Linked DNA regions of Martelella endophytica. The protein of the gene in region 1 interacts with the protein of each later gene in a pairwise test. Links are inferred from orthologs where the notes say so. Each region holds a gene or a part of one and is shown in the gene's direction. Other genes may lie near its edges.

Region 1 (7,647 bases):
GGCGGCGGCGGCGGCGGATAGCGGCGCCACTGATTGTACCAGGGATAGCCGCGGTAATAGTTGTTCCAGTAGGCCTCCGAGAAGGCCGTGACCGCGATACCCGTCGCGAAGGCGATGCCTGGCGTCAGCACCTGCCGGCTGCCCTGGTAGGCGACCTGCATGTAACGGGCGGCGAGCCAGCCGCGATAGTTCGCAAAGGAAACATCGCACCAGCTGTAGTCGGCCAGACAGCCGTTGTTGGTGATGCCGGCGCCTGCGGGCACCACCGTGATTGCCGGATAGGATGTCGAGGGGCCGGCTCTCAGATTGACATTGGTGGTGGCATAGGCAGCAACGGGGGCCGCCTCGGCCTGAAAGGCGAAGAGCATGGCTGCAATCGCTATGCCCGTTGATTTCAAGACTCCGCTCAGTCGCATGACTTTCCGTTCAATGGTCCGTAATAGGATGCTCCGAACTAACGCAAAGAATCGTGGCAGAAAGAAGTAGCGGCCATCCGCCCAATGCTGTGCCCCAAGGTTTTATTTTGGCGGCGCAGCTAGCGTGCAGGACTGGTCAGAGCCGATCGAGCCCGTAGGCTTCGTAACCGTAGAGCCAGTCGAGATCGCGGGCGAGGCTTGCCGGCGACTTGATGCCGAGAAGGAAGTCGCGGCCGAGCCTGAACGGGCCGCTGGCATGATAGGCGAAGCGATTGAGCGCGGTGCGCTTCTGCAACCGCTCCAGTCGCGGCAGGCGATGCGCGACGAACGCATCGAAAGCCTCGTCCACCGGCTTCTCCGAGAGGAAGGCGGCAAGCTCGAAGGCGTCCTCGATCGCCATGGAGGCGCCCTGCGCGGAAAACGGCATCATGGCATGAACGGCATCGCCGATGGCGATTGTATCGGTGCCGTTATGCCAGCGTCCCTGGCCGACCTCGTAAAGCGGCCAGAAGGTGGGGCGATCCATCGAAAAGAGGCGCTTGAGCGACGGGTCCCAGCCCCGGAAATGGCGGTCGAGCGCCGATTTCCAGCTGTTGTCGACCTCGGTGTGCCAGGCCTCGCCGGCGCTGGCGCCCGCGGCGATGGCGACCAGGTTGAAGCCGCCGACATCACGCAGGGGATAGGCGACGAGATGGGCGCTTGGCCCCATGAAGGCGGTGACCGATTGCCGGTCGAGTACGCTCGGGGCATCCTCGGACGAGATCACGAAGCGCCAGGCGATATTGCCGGAAAACCGCGCTTCGCCCGCACCCGGTATCTGCCGCCGGGAATGCGACCAGACCCCGTCGGCGCAGATGAGGATCTCGGCGGTCCGGGTCATGCGCGGCTGCAATGCCTGAAGCGTCGCCTTGTCGATGCGGCAATCGAGGTGGAGGGTCGCCAGCGGCTCCTCTTCAACAGCCTTTTTGAGCGCCGCCTGCAGCGTCGCGCGGTGCAGCGTGCCATAGGGTGCCTTCCAGCGCTGGCGGGCTTCGCCGACCGGGACATAGGCGACCTGCCGCAGCGTGCTGCCGGAGGCGAGCGCGACACGGGCGGGCTCGCGCCACTGGTTCTCGATGCGGGCAAGAACGCCGACGCGGTTCAGGCAACGCGAGGCGTTCGGCGAAACCTGCAATCCGGCGCCGACCTCGACAAGGTCGTCGGCCTGCTCGAAAATGTCGCTGGAAATGCCGTGCCGGGCCAGAGCCAATGCAGCCGTCAGGCCTGCAATGCCGGCGCCGACAATGGCTGCGTGGGCAATCGTCATCTCGTCCTCCCGGAACCGCCGACGCTGAACCCCTCAGGCGCCGGGTTCCGACATGTCAGGCCGCCGCGATGTGATAGGCACATCCGGGCGGGTTGGTGTCGTCGCCGCTGAGCGTGGGCGAATAGCGATAAAGCGTCGAACAGTAGGAGCAGACGGCCTCGTTGTCGTCGCCCATGTCGATGAAGATATGCGGATGGTCGAAGGGCGCGGAGGCGCCTACGCACATGAATTCCTTCACGCCGACCTCGATGGCCGGGTGGCCTTCGTCGTTCTTGAAGTGGGGGATGCCGTGGCCAGCCATATTTGTCTCCGGTTCCTTGTCCTTTTCGGCCGGACACTATAACTGTTCGGCGCAAATGTGTAGTACCCCGATGCCATCCGGAGGCGGTTTTGGTAACCGAAACGCTCCGGCAAGGAACAGCCGATGAACCTGAACCTTCCGTCTTTCTCAAGCTTCACCCATGACGGGCTCGACCTCGCCTATTTCGACGAGGGCGAGGGCACGCCCGTGCTGCTGATTCACGGCTTCGCGTCGACGGCGAGCGTCAACTGGGTGCATCCGGGCTGGCTGAAGACGCTTGGGGAGGCGGGCTACCGGGTGATCGCGCTCGACAATCGCGGCCACGGCCAGAGCGACAAGCCGCATGACGGCGAATACTATTATCCGGAACTCATGGCGGGCGATGCCGCCGCCCTGCTTGATCATCTCGGCATCGAGCGTGCCCATGTGATGGGCTATTCGATGGGTGCGCGGGTGTCCGCCAATCTGGCGCTTGCCCATCCGGAGAAGGTGCGCACGCTGGTCTTCGGCGGGCTTGGTATCGGTATCTGCGATGGTGTCGGCGACTGGGATCCGATCGCGGAAGCGCTGCGTGCGCCCTCGCTCGACGACGTGACCGACGAGAAGGGGCGGATGTTCCGCGCCTTTGCCGAACAGACGAAGAGCGACCGCATCGCGCTTGCCGCCTGCATCGAGACATCGCGACAGAACATTCCGCGCGCCGAGATCGGCCGTATCGCCGCACCGACGCTGATTGCTGTCGGCACCAAGGATGATCTCGCCGGCTCGCCGCAGACGCTCGCCGCCCAGATGCAGAACGCCATCGCGCTCGATATTCCGAACCGGGATCATATGCTGGCCGTCGGCGACAAGGTGTTCAAGTCGGCGGTGCTGGAGTTTTTCGCCCGCCACGATGATGACTGACACGAAAAACTGAAGCCTGCCGCATTTGTATTCGCGCCGCGCTGTTCTATATTCGCCCGAACAGGCGCTTTGAAGACAGGAGGCCGCAATGGCCGCACATCCCGACAAGAGCAGTCATGACGCCGGTCTGAAATCGGTCGACCCGATCTGGGCGAGCCTCAGGGCCGAAGCCGAGGAAGCGCTGGCGAAGGATCCGATCCTCGCCGCCTTCCTCTATTCCACCATTCTCAATCATGCCTCGCTGGAGGATTGCGTCGTCTATCGCATCTGCGAGCGGCTCGACCATGCCGACGTGCAGGCGATCCTGTTGCGCCAGACCTTCGACGAGATGCGTCGCGACTGGCCGGAATGGGGCGATATCCTGCGGGTCGACATCCAGGCGGTCTACGACCGCGACCCGGCCTGCAGCCGGTTCATGGAGCCGGTGCTCTATTTCAAGGGCTTCCACGCGATCCAGACCCACCGGCTGGCACACTGGCTGTGGAACAAGGGCCGCCGCGATTTCGCGCTCTATCTGCAGAGCCGGTCTTCCAGCGTGTTCCAGACCGACATCAACCCGGCGGCCAAGATGGGCAAGGGCATTTTCCTCGACCATGCCACGGGCGTGGTTGTCGGCATGACCGCGACCATCGGCGACGACGTTTCGATCCTCCAGGGCGTGACCCTTGGCGGCACGGGCAAGGAGACCGGCGACCGGCATCCGAAGATCGGCGACAGCGTGCTCATCGGCGCGGGCGCCAAGGTGCTCGGCAATATCCGCGTCGGCAATTGCTCGCGTGTCGCGGCCGGTTCGGTGGTGCTGAAGCCGGTGCCCGCCAATTCCACCGTCGCCGGCGTGCCGGCCAAAGTCATCGGCACGGCCGGTTGTTCCGATCCGGCGCGCGCGATGGACCAACTCATCATTTCGGACGACTGACGCATTTGCATTCTCGCAATGCGCGTGTCACAAGCGCCCGACCCCAAGAAGACAAGACGGAGTTCATCCCTTGAAGCCAGAAGAAATCAAGAAACTCGACGCCTATTTCAAGCGCATGTTCGGCCCGTCCTTCGCCGTCCGCGCCCGTCCGCGCAAGGACGATTCCTGCGAAGTCTATCGCAATGACGAGTTCGTCGGCGTCGTCTATCTCGACGACGAGGACGGCGATCGTTCGTTCAACTTCTCGATGGCGATCCTCGACGTCGATCTCGACGCCTGATGAGGCGTACATCTGCCGAATACGAAGAACCGGTCGCATTTCGCGGCCGGTTTTTTCGTTGGGCGATAAAAAAACCGACCCGCGAGGGGTCGGTCGAGCTAGGCGAAACAGATACAGGTCATAAAAATCAGAGCGAAAATACGTTTCCTGAAAAGTGCGGGCGCAATACGAAATACGATCGGAAATCATGCTGTCCGGCGGTCAAGCACAGGGTCTCCACCGCCATTTGCCCGCGCTTTCGAATAGTGTAAGAACATCACGCTTTGATGACATTTCGAAGGTCGATGTCGTGCCATTTCAGTTTTTCCTGATATGCGCGCCGGCTCCATTTGCGAGGAAAAGATGCCGCCAATCCATGAGATCGTCGAACTCGTCGCGCTGCTTGCCATTGCCGGTGCGATCGCCGGCTTTCTTGCCGGCCTGTTCGGCATCGGGGGCGGTGCCGTGCTGGTTCCGGTGTTCTACCAGGCCTTCGCCATGGCCGGCGTTGCCGACGACATCCGCATGAAGCTCTGTGTCGGGACCTCGCTTGCCATCATCATTCCGACTTCGCTGCGCTCCTTCCAGTCGCACTACAAGCGTGGTGCCGTGGACATGACGCTGCTCAGGAAGTGGATCATCGCCGTGCCCTTCGGCGCGGTCGCCTCGACCCTCGTGATCGCCTATGCGCCGGGCGCCTTGCTGCGCGGCGTCTTTGCGGTGCTGACGCTGCTGATCGGGCTGAAGATGCTCTACCCGAAATCGGCCGAATGGCGCCTCGGTGACGATCTGCCGGAGAACCCGGCTCTCTTCGGTTACGGCTGGTTCATCGGCCTGCTGTCGGGACTCATCGGCATTGGCGGCGGGACGCTCAACAACACCTTCATGACGCTGTTCAATCGGCCGATCCACCAGGCGGTGGCGACGTCTGCCGGGGTCGGCGTGCTGATCTCGCTGCCGAGCTTCATCGGCAATATTGTCGGTGGCTGGGCAAAGCCGGGGCTTCCGGCGCTTTCGACGGGCTATGTCAACTGGGTGGCCGTGGCGCTGATCATCCCGATCACCTTTGCCATCGCCCCGCTTGGCGTCAGGGCGGCGCATGCGTTGACCAAGCGTCAGTTGAGCTTCGGCTTCGGCATCTTCCTGCTGATCATCTCGGCCCGGTTCTTCTACTCGTTCTTCTAGTCCGTCAGCCGCAATTCGTCGGCGCGCATGTCGACCGATGTGAGGGTCGAAAGAAAGCTCATGCCGAGCAGGCTTTCGTCCAGACGTCCTTGCGAAACGACCATGGCAGGAACGTTTCGCCGACTTATGCCGCCGACGGAGACCTCGTCGAGGGTCACCGGTGCGGCCATCGCTGTGCCGTTCGCCGTCTGCACCATGATCGTGTAGCTGAGCGCATTGGTGGCGACACCGGCCCGCTTCGCATCCCGCTCCGTCAGCGTCACGCGGCTTGCGCCGGTATCGACCAGCATGTGAACCGTATCGCCGTCGATCCGCGCGTCCGCGGCGAAGTGGCCGTCGCGTCGTTTATGCAGGATCACCTGGCTTTGACCGTCTGCCGTGGTTGTGGTCATCGCCATGCCGGGTATGAGCCCGCCAAACAGCCGGCTGCCGATCGCCTGGAAATCGTAGCGGAAGATATAGACGGCCGAGACCACAAGCAGGATCGCCGCCCAGATCAGCAATGTCTGGAAGACGAAGCCGAGGTTGCGGCGGCTGTGCAGGAAACCTGCGGAGAAAAGGAGCAGGAGAGGCACCAGCCAGACGGCGCTTGCGAAATCATCGCTGTCGACGCCGAGCGTGCGCCCGCTTCCGCCTGTCACCATCAGCAGGATCATGCCGACGGAGACGATGGCGATCAGTATCCAGAACAGACGCAAGCCGACACTCCCTTTCGTTCGCGATATCAACGCAATATCGGGCCTCAGATCAAAATCGCAAGGGCCGCGAGAAATGCCGTCTCGCCAAGCTCCGCCGTTGCGCCCAGCGTATCTCCAGTGTGGCCCTCGATCTTGCGGCGGGCAAACCAGGTGAATGCGGCGGCGATGGCGGCAGCGCAGAGGCTGGCGCCAAGGGCCGGCCCGATGAGGCCTGCAGCGCCAGCAAGGCCGGCGACAATCACGAGCGCGGTGAGGATGGCAACGGCCATGGGGCGGATGCCCGGCCGGCCGAGGCTTGCCGCCGCACCGTCAGGACGGGCGGGTGGCAGCAGGTGCCAGTGGGCTACCATGACGGCGCGGCCAGCGGCGGCGGCGGCCACGAACATCAGCGGCGCTCCGCCCGTGGCCGCGATATCGGCAAGGCTCACGGCCTTGATGGCGGTCACGAAGATCAGCGCCAGCGCCCCGTGACTGCCGATCCGGCTGTCTTTCATGATCTCCAGCGCACGCTCCTTCGTACGCGCGCCGAAGAGGCCGTCGGCGGCGTCGGCGAGCCCGTCCTGATGCAGACCGCCGGTGATGAGCACATAGACCGCGAGTGCGACCGGGACGGCGAGCAGGGGCGTCGCACCTGCCATCATCAGCCCTGCCAGAATCAGCGCCGGTACGGCGGCCGCAATTCCGCCGGCCAGCGGAAAGGCCCAGGCCGCCCGGGCGCCTGCGGGCTCAGCGCTGAACAGCAAGCCGGGCAGGGGATAGCGTGTCAGAAAGGCGAGCGCCTCGGCAAACTGGCCGATCGGCGGCGGAATTTTCATCGGCTTCGGTCCCGTTGTCGAAGGCGGCAGTTGTTGAGAGGCTTATTGCACTTTAAGAAGCGGGGCAAACATGTTCGCCGCGCTCCCTGCGCGAGGAAGGAATGACGATGACCGCGAATCCCTTTGACGATTTCCGTGCCTTGCTGGAAGGCCTGCCCGGCGCCGATACGCCGGCGCTCGCCGCCGCCCGCAAGCGCAACAGCCAGCTCACCAAGCCGGAAGGCGCACTTGGCAGGCTTGAGGAAATTGCGATGTGGCTTGCGGCATGGAGCGGGCGCACGCCCGCCGTTCACCGCCCGATGGTCGCCGTCTTCGCCGGCAATCACGGTATCGCGGCGAAGGGCGTCTCGCCCTATCCGGCAACAGTGACGAAGCAGATGGTCGACAACTTCGCCAAGGGTGGCGCCGCCATCAACCAGATCTGCGCGACGGTCGACCTCAGCCTGAAGATCTTCGATCTCGCCCTCGACTATCCGACGGGCGACATCACCGTCGAACCGGCACTGTCGGAGCGCGATTGCGCTGCGACGATGGCCTATGGAATGGAAGCCGTGGCCGGCGGCGTCGACCTGCTCTGCCTTGGCGAGATGGGCATCGGCAACACCACCATAGCTGCCGCCATCTGCCATGGCCTCTATGGCGGTGAAGCCGCCGATTGGGTCGGGCCGGGCACCGGTTCTGAGGGCGATATGCTGGAGCGCAAGATTGCCGCCGTTGCCGATGCCGTCGCCTTTCATCGCGATCACCTTTCCGATCCGCTGGAGCTGCTGCGCCGCCTTGGCGGGCGCGAGCTCGCCGCCATTGCCGGCGCGATCATCGCCGCGCGCATGCAGAAGGTGCCGGTGCTG
Region 2 (5,307 bases), 950 kb from region 1 along the record:
AAGAAGAACTGCGGTGCGGTGAGGCCCATCTGCTTGCCGGTCCGGGCAAGCCTCGCTTTCATGCCGCGCGTCAGCGTGCCGGAGCACACGCGCACGAAGGCGATGCGGTCGCGGTGGTTCGGGTCCATGTTGGCCTGGATCTTGAACACGAAGGCGCTCATCTTCGGGTCGGTCGCTTCCACGGTGCGGACATCGGCCACCTGCGCGCGCGGCGCAGGCGCGAAGTCGGAGAGCGCATGGATGAGATCGCGCACGCCGTTGTTCCTCAACGCCGAGCCGAAATAGACCGGCGTCATGTGGCCTTCCAGAAACGCCTGCCGGTCGAAGACCGGATAGCCATCGATGGCGAGTTCGGCCATCTCGGCCCATTCCTGGCGCTCGTGCTCGGGAAGCTTTTCCGACACGACTTCCGGTCCGTTTACCTTTGTCAGGCCCACCTCGCTGTCGCCATAGCGCACGGCGCTTTCCTTCAGGTGATAGGTGCCGGCAAAGCTCTTGCCCTGCCCGATCGGCCAGGTCATCGGCACGGTGTCGAGCGCCAGCTTTTCCTGCACTTCCTCGAGGATTTCGAACGTGTCGCGGGCCTCGCGGTCCATCTTGTTGACGAAGGTGATGATCGGGATGTCGCGCAGCCGGCAGACCTCGAACAGCTTCAGCGTCCGGGGCTCGATACCCTTGGCCGCGTCGATCACCATGATGGCGGCGTCGACGGCCGTCAGCGTGCGGTAGGTGTCGTCGGCAAAGTCTTCGTGGCCGGGGGTGTCGAGCAGGTTGAAGACGGTGTTGTCATATTCGAAGGTCATCACCGAGGTGACCACCGAAATGCCGCGTTCGCGCTCGATCTTCATCCAGTCCGACCGGGTCTGGATACGGTCCTTCTTCGCCTTCACCTCGCCGGCAAGCTGGATCGCGCCGCCGAACAGCAGCAGCTTTTCGGTGAGCGTGGTCTTCCCGGCGTCGGGATGCGAGATGATCGCGAAGGTTCGGCGGCGTGCGACCGCCTCGGCAAGCGTTTCGGGCATCAGCTGAATATCCTGTTGATGGCGGCCTATGTAGCGATTTGGGCCGCAAGATGCAATTGACCTGTCGCACGCCGATGGCAAAGGATGCGGGCGAGAGAAACGCCGCGCGCGAGAGGCAACATCACAACGGATTTGGAATGCGGCCTCTCCATTCTCTCTGGCGTCATCCTCGGGCTTGACCCGAGGATCCATGCACATCTCCCTGCGACGGGCGTGAGCGTGTCGCGGCTCAGCCTTTGATGCAGGCCGCAGGCTCCGCTCGCGACAAAGGTGGCTAGATGCTCGGGTCAAGCCCGAGCATGACGGGGGAGAGGAGGGACGGCCAAGAACACGATGACACGGAAACGAAAATGACACTGAAGCTGAAACGCCTGGAAAACGCAGAAGGCATCGAACCGCCGGCCTACGAGACATCCGGTTCTGCCGGCATGGACATCCGTGCCGCCATCGATGCGCCGCTGACGCTTGAGCCCGGCAAGCGGGTGCTGGTGCCCACCGGCTTCATTTTCGAGATTCCGGAAGGCTTTGAAGCTCAGATCCGCCCGCGCTCCGGCCTTGCCTTCAAGCACGGCATCACCTGCCTCAATACCCCCGGCACCATCGACAGCGATTATCGCGGCGAGGTGAAGGTGCTGCTCGTCAATCTCGGCGAGGAAGCCTTCGTGATCGAGCGCGGCATGCGCATCGCCCAGGTGATCATCGCCCCGGTCACCCAGATGCCCGTCACCGTTGTCGACGCGCTCACCGATACCGTCCGCGGCGCCGGCGGTTTCGGCTCGACGGGGGTCTAGCGCTCCTTCGGCCGTTCCCGCCTCTGAAAATCGCTGTATTTCCGCTGCCGGGCTGCTGGTATAATTTCCGCAACGCGGGTTACAGCGGAGGCTTGCGGATGGAGATGTTGGAGGCGTTTCAGCGGATCGGGCTGGCGCTCGCGATCGGTCTTCTCGCCGGCATCGAGCGCGGCTGGCAGGAGCGCGACATGGCCGACGGGCAGCGTGTCGCGGGGATCCGCACCTTTGCCCTGGTCGGGCTTCTGGGCGGGCTTGCCGGCTATCTCGGGCTGATCGTCGGCGCAGCCGTGCCGGCGACGCTTGCGGCCGGGCTGGTGGCCGCCTTTATCGTGTTCGACTACAAGGCTGCCGCGCCCCACAACGATTTCAGCGTCACCAGCGTGATTGCGGCGCTGGTCATTTTCGCGCTCGGCATCGTCTCGGTGACCGGCGACATGCGGCTTGCGGCCGCCGGCGGCGTGGTCACCACCGTTCTGCTCGCCGCCCGCCATTCCCTCCACGGATTCCTGAAGACGATGACCTGGGTGGAGCTGCGCTCCGCGCTGGTGCTGCTGACGATGAGTTTCGTGGCCTTGCCGCTCCTGCCGGACCGGGCGATCGATCCCTGGGGCGGCTTCAATCCGTTTGCCGTCTGGCTGATGACGGTGATGATCGCCGCACTTTCCTATGCCGGCTACGCCGCGATGCGGATTGCCGGACCGGATCGCGGCATTCTGTTTGCCGGCGCCACCGGCGGCGTCGTTTCGTCAACGGCGACGACCCTGTCCTTCGCCCGCATCTCGGTGAGCGAACCGGCGCTCGCGCGAAAGCTCGCGGGCGCTGCCTCGATTGCCGGCGGGCTGTCGCTGGTCCGCTGTTTCGTGATCGCGTCGGCTGTCGCTCCGGTGCTCGCAAAGCCGCTCGCCTTTGCGCTGGCGCCGGGGCTTTTCGCCTTTGTCGTTGCCAGCCTCCTGCTCAGCGGCAGCAGGGGCCACCCGAAGGCCGACCTTCATCTCTCCAATCCGTTCGAGCTCTGGTCGGTGCTGCGCTTCGGCGCCCTGCTCGGGGTCATCGGGTTTGTCGCCAGGATACTGGTCAATGTCCTTGGCCCCTCCAGCATCGTGTTCATCGCGCTCGTCTCCGGCATCCCCGATCTCGATGCCATCACGCTGTCGACCGCGCATCTGGCCGGAAACGCGGTGCCTGTCGATACCGCCGCCATCGCGGTGCTGACGGCGACGGTGTCCAATCTCGTCACCAAGGTCGCGCTCGCCTATGGCAGTGGCACGCGGGACTACAGTCGGTTGCTGGCGCTGGTAACCCTCGGTGTTGTCCTCGTCGGCGGCGCTGGGTTTTGGGCGTTCCTGGTCTTGTTGCGGTGAGGGTAGGCGGAGGGGCGGAATAAAATTCCGGAAACAGGCTTCCGATTGGAAGTGTGTTTCAGAAGTCAGCGACGCATTGCCCGTTCGTGCCTCGCATTCCGGCGCTGCCGGCCCTACCTAAGAACTATCCAATTCAGGGAGCATCCACCATGGAACAGAACGGCAAACCCGGACGCGGGAAGGTATATTCCTCCATTCTCGAAACGATCGGCGACACGCCGCTCGTTCGCCTCGACAAGCTGGCGAAGGAACATGGCGTCAAGGCCAACCTTCTCGCCAAGCTCGAATTCTTCAATCCCATCGCCTCGGTGAAGGACCGTATCGGCTTCGCCATGATCGAGGCCCTGGAAAAGGCCGGCAAGATCACGCCCGGAAAGTCCGTGCTGGTCGAGCCGACCTCCGGCAATACCGGCATCGCGCTTGCGTTTGCCGCTGCGGCCAAGGGCTACAAGCTGATCCTCACCATGCCGGAATCGATGTCGATCGAGCGCCGCAAGATGCTGGCGCTGCTCGGTGCCGAGCTGGTGCTGACCGAGCCGCCGAAGGGCATGAAGGGCGCTGTCGCCAAGGCCGAGGAAATCGCCGCCGAAACCCAGAATGCCGTCATCCCGCAGCAGTTTGAGAACCCGGCCAATCCGGAAATCCACCGCAAGACCACGGCCGAAGAAATCTGGAACGACACGGATGGCGCCGTCGATATCTTCGTTTCCGGCATCGGAACGGGCGGCACGATCACCGGCGTCGGCCAGGTGCTGAAGGCGAAGAAGCCGGATGTGAAGGTGATCGCCGTCGAGCCGGCGGCCTCACCGGTGCTTTCCGGCGGCTCGCCCGCTCCGCACAAGATCCAGGGGATCGGCGCCGGCTTCGTGCCGGGCGTGCTCGATACCTCAGTCTATGACGAGGTCGTGCAGGTCGAAAACGACGATGCCTTCGCGCTTGCCCGCGAAGTTGCCCGCCTTGAAGGCGTGCCGGTCGGTATCTCTTCCGGCGCTGCACTGAAGGCGGCAATCGAGGTTGGTTCCCGGCCCGAGAACGAAGGCAAGAACATCGTCATCATCATCCCGTCCTTCGCCGAACGCTATCTGTCGACGGCGCTGTTCGAAGGGCTTGGGCAGTAAGAACCTGTAGCGCCGGGGCCAACCGGCGCGACCGTTATCAAGGCTCTTTTGAGGCCGGAGATGTGGCAGAGGCCACGTCTCCGGCCTTTTTGTTGCGCCGTGGCAAATTTGTCGCGGTGCCGCAATCACTGTTGACAAATTTCAAATTTATATGTGAAATAAGTAATCATATATAAGCGTCCTTATCGGAGGAGGGCGCTGATATCTCAGGAGGAAGACAATCATGAAATTTGCAAGTGCCGCTCTTTTTGCGGCCGGTATTCTGTTCGCCGGTACCGCCATGGCGGCCGACTACACCATTCGCCTCGCCAGCTCGCTGTCGCCGGGCGAGCCGACAATCGAAGCCGCCCAGTTCTTTGCCGACGAAGTCGCCAAGAGGACGGATGGACGTGTTGAAATCCAGGTGTTCCCGGCACAGCAGCTCGGCAGCGAGAAGGACGTCAACCAGATGATGCGCCAGGGCGCGCCGATCATCTCGGTGACGTCGTCCGGCTATCTCTCCGACTTCGTGCCCGATTTCGGTGTGGTCGAAGGGCCTTACCTACTCGACAATCCGGCGCAGTTCGAAAAGATCGCCAATTCCGACTGGTTTGCTGCGATCAAGGATCAGTTCGGCGAGAAGGGCATTACCTTCCTCGTCGATGACGCGCTCTTCGGCGCTCGCAACATTCTGGCTGACAAGCCGGTGCGCACGCCCGCCGACGTCGATGGCATGACGATCCGCATTCCGCCGAACACGGTCTTCGTAAAGACCTTCGAGGCCATGGGCACACGGCCCGCGACCGTAGAATGGTCGGAAGTCTACAGCGCCCTCCAGCAGAACGTCGTTGAAGGGGCAGAAGCGCCGCTTGGCTCGCTCTGGGGTTCCAAGCTGTACGAAACCCGCGACACTATCTCCCTGACCCAGCATTTCACCGCCTTCACCTTCTGGGTGATCAATTCCGACTATTTCAACAGTCTGCCGGATGACATCCAGCAGGTGATGATGGAGGTCGGCAAGGAGACGGGCAAACTC

The links. The genes of interacting proteins can lie anywhere in the genome.
Region 2: the proteins of cysE (region 1) and cysK interact in binary tests that used the Escherichia coli proteins (3 or more experiments, as listed by UniProt). The link is inferred for Martelella endophytica from one-to-one orthologs.

What each region holds. Positions count from the first base shown.
Region 1 is NZ_CP010803.1:2,899,345-2,906,991, forward strand. Bases 2,030-4,928 are described here. They hold cysE (serine O-acetyltransferase), read left to right. Parts: upstream 2,030-3,014; coding sequence 3,015-3,842; downstream 3,843-4,928. Other genes in these bases: TM49_RS13160 (alpha/beta fold hydrolase), read left to right, coding at 2,147-2,926; TM49_RS13170 (DUF3126 family protein), read left to right, coding at 3,913-4,122; TM49_RS13175 (sulfite exporter TauE/SafE family protein), read left to right, coding at 4,465-4,928. Outside these bases: TM49_RS23800 (SH3 domain-containing protein), read right to left, coding at 1-398; TM49_RS13150 (FAD-dependent monooxygenase), read right to left, coding at 553-1,722; TM49_RS13155 (zinc-finger domain-containing protein), read right to left, coding at 1,778-2,023; more of TM49_RS13175, read left to right, coding at 4,929-5,286; TM49_RS13180 (retropepsin-like aspartic protease family protein), read right to left, coding at 5,283-5,984; cobS (adenosylcobinamide-GDP ribazoletransferase), read right to left, coding at 6,029-6,799; cobT (nicotinate-nucleotide--dimethylbenzimidazole phosphoribosyltransferase), read left to right, coding at 6,901-7,647.
Region 2 is NZ_CP010803.1:1,948,445-1,953,751, forward strand. The notes cover bases 2,374-5,307. They hold cysK (cysteine synthase A), read left to right. Parts: upstream 2,374-3,323; coding sequence 3,324-4,292; downstream 4,293-5,307. Other genes in these bases: TM49_RS08800 (MgtC/SapB family protein), read left to right, coding at 2,374-3,174; TM49_RS08810 (C4-dicarboxylate TRAP transporter substrate-binding protein), read left to right, coding at 4,516-5,307. Also shown: TM49_RS08790 (peptide chain release factor 3), read right to left, coding at 1-1,022; dut (dUTP diphosphatase), read left to right, coding at 1,322-1,813; more of TM49_RS08800, read left to right, coding at 1,912-2,373.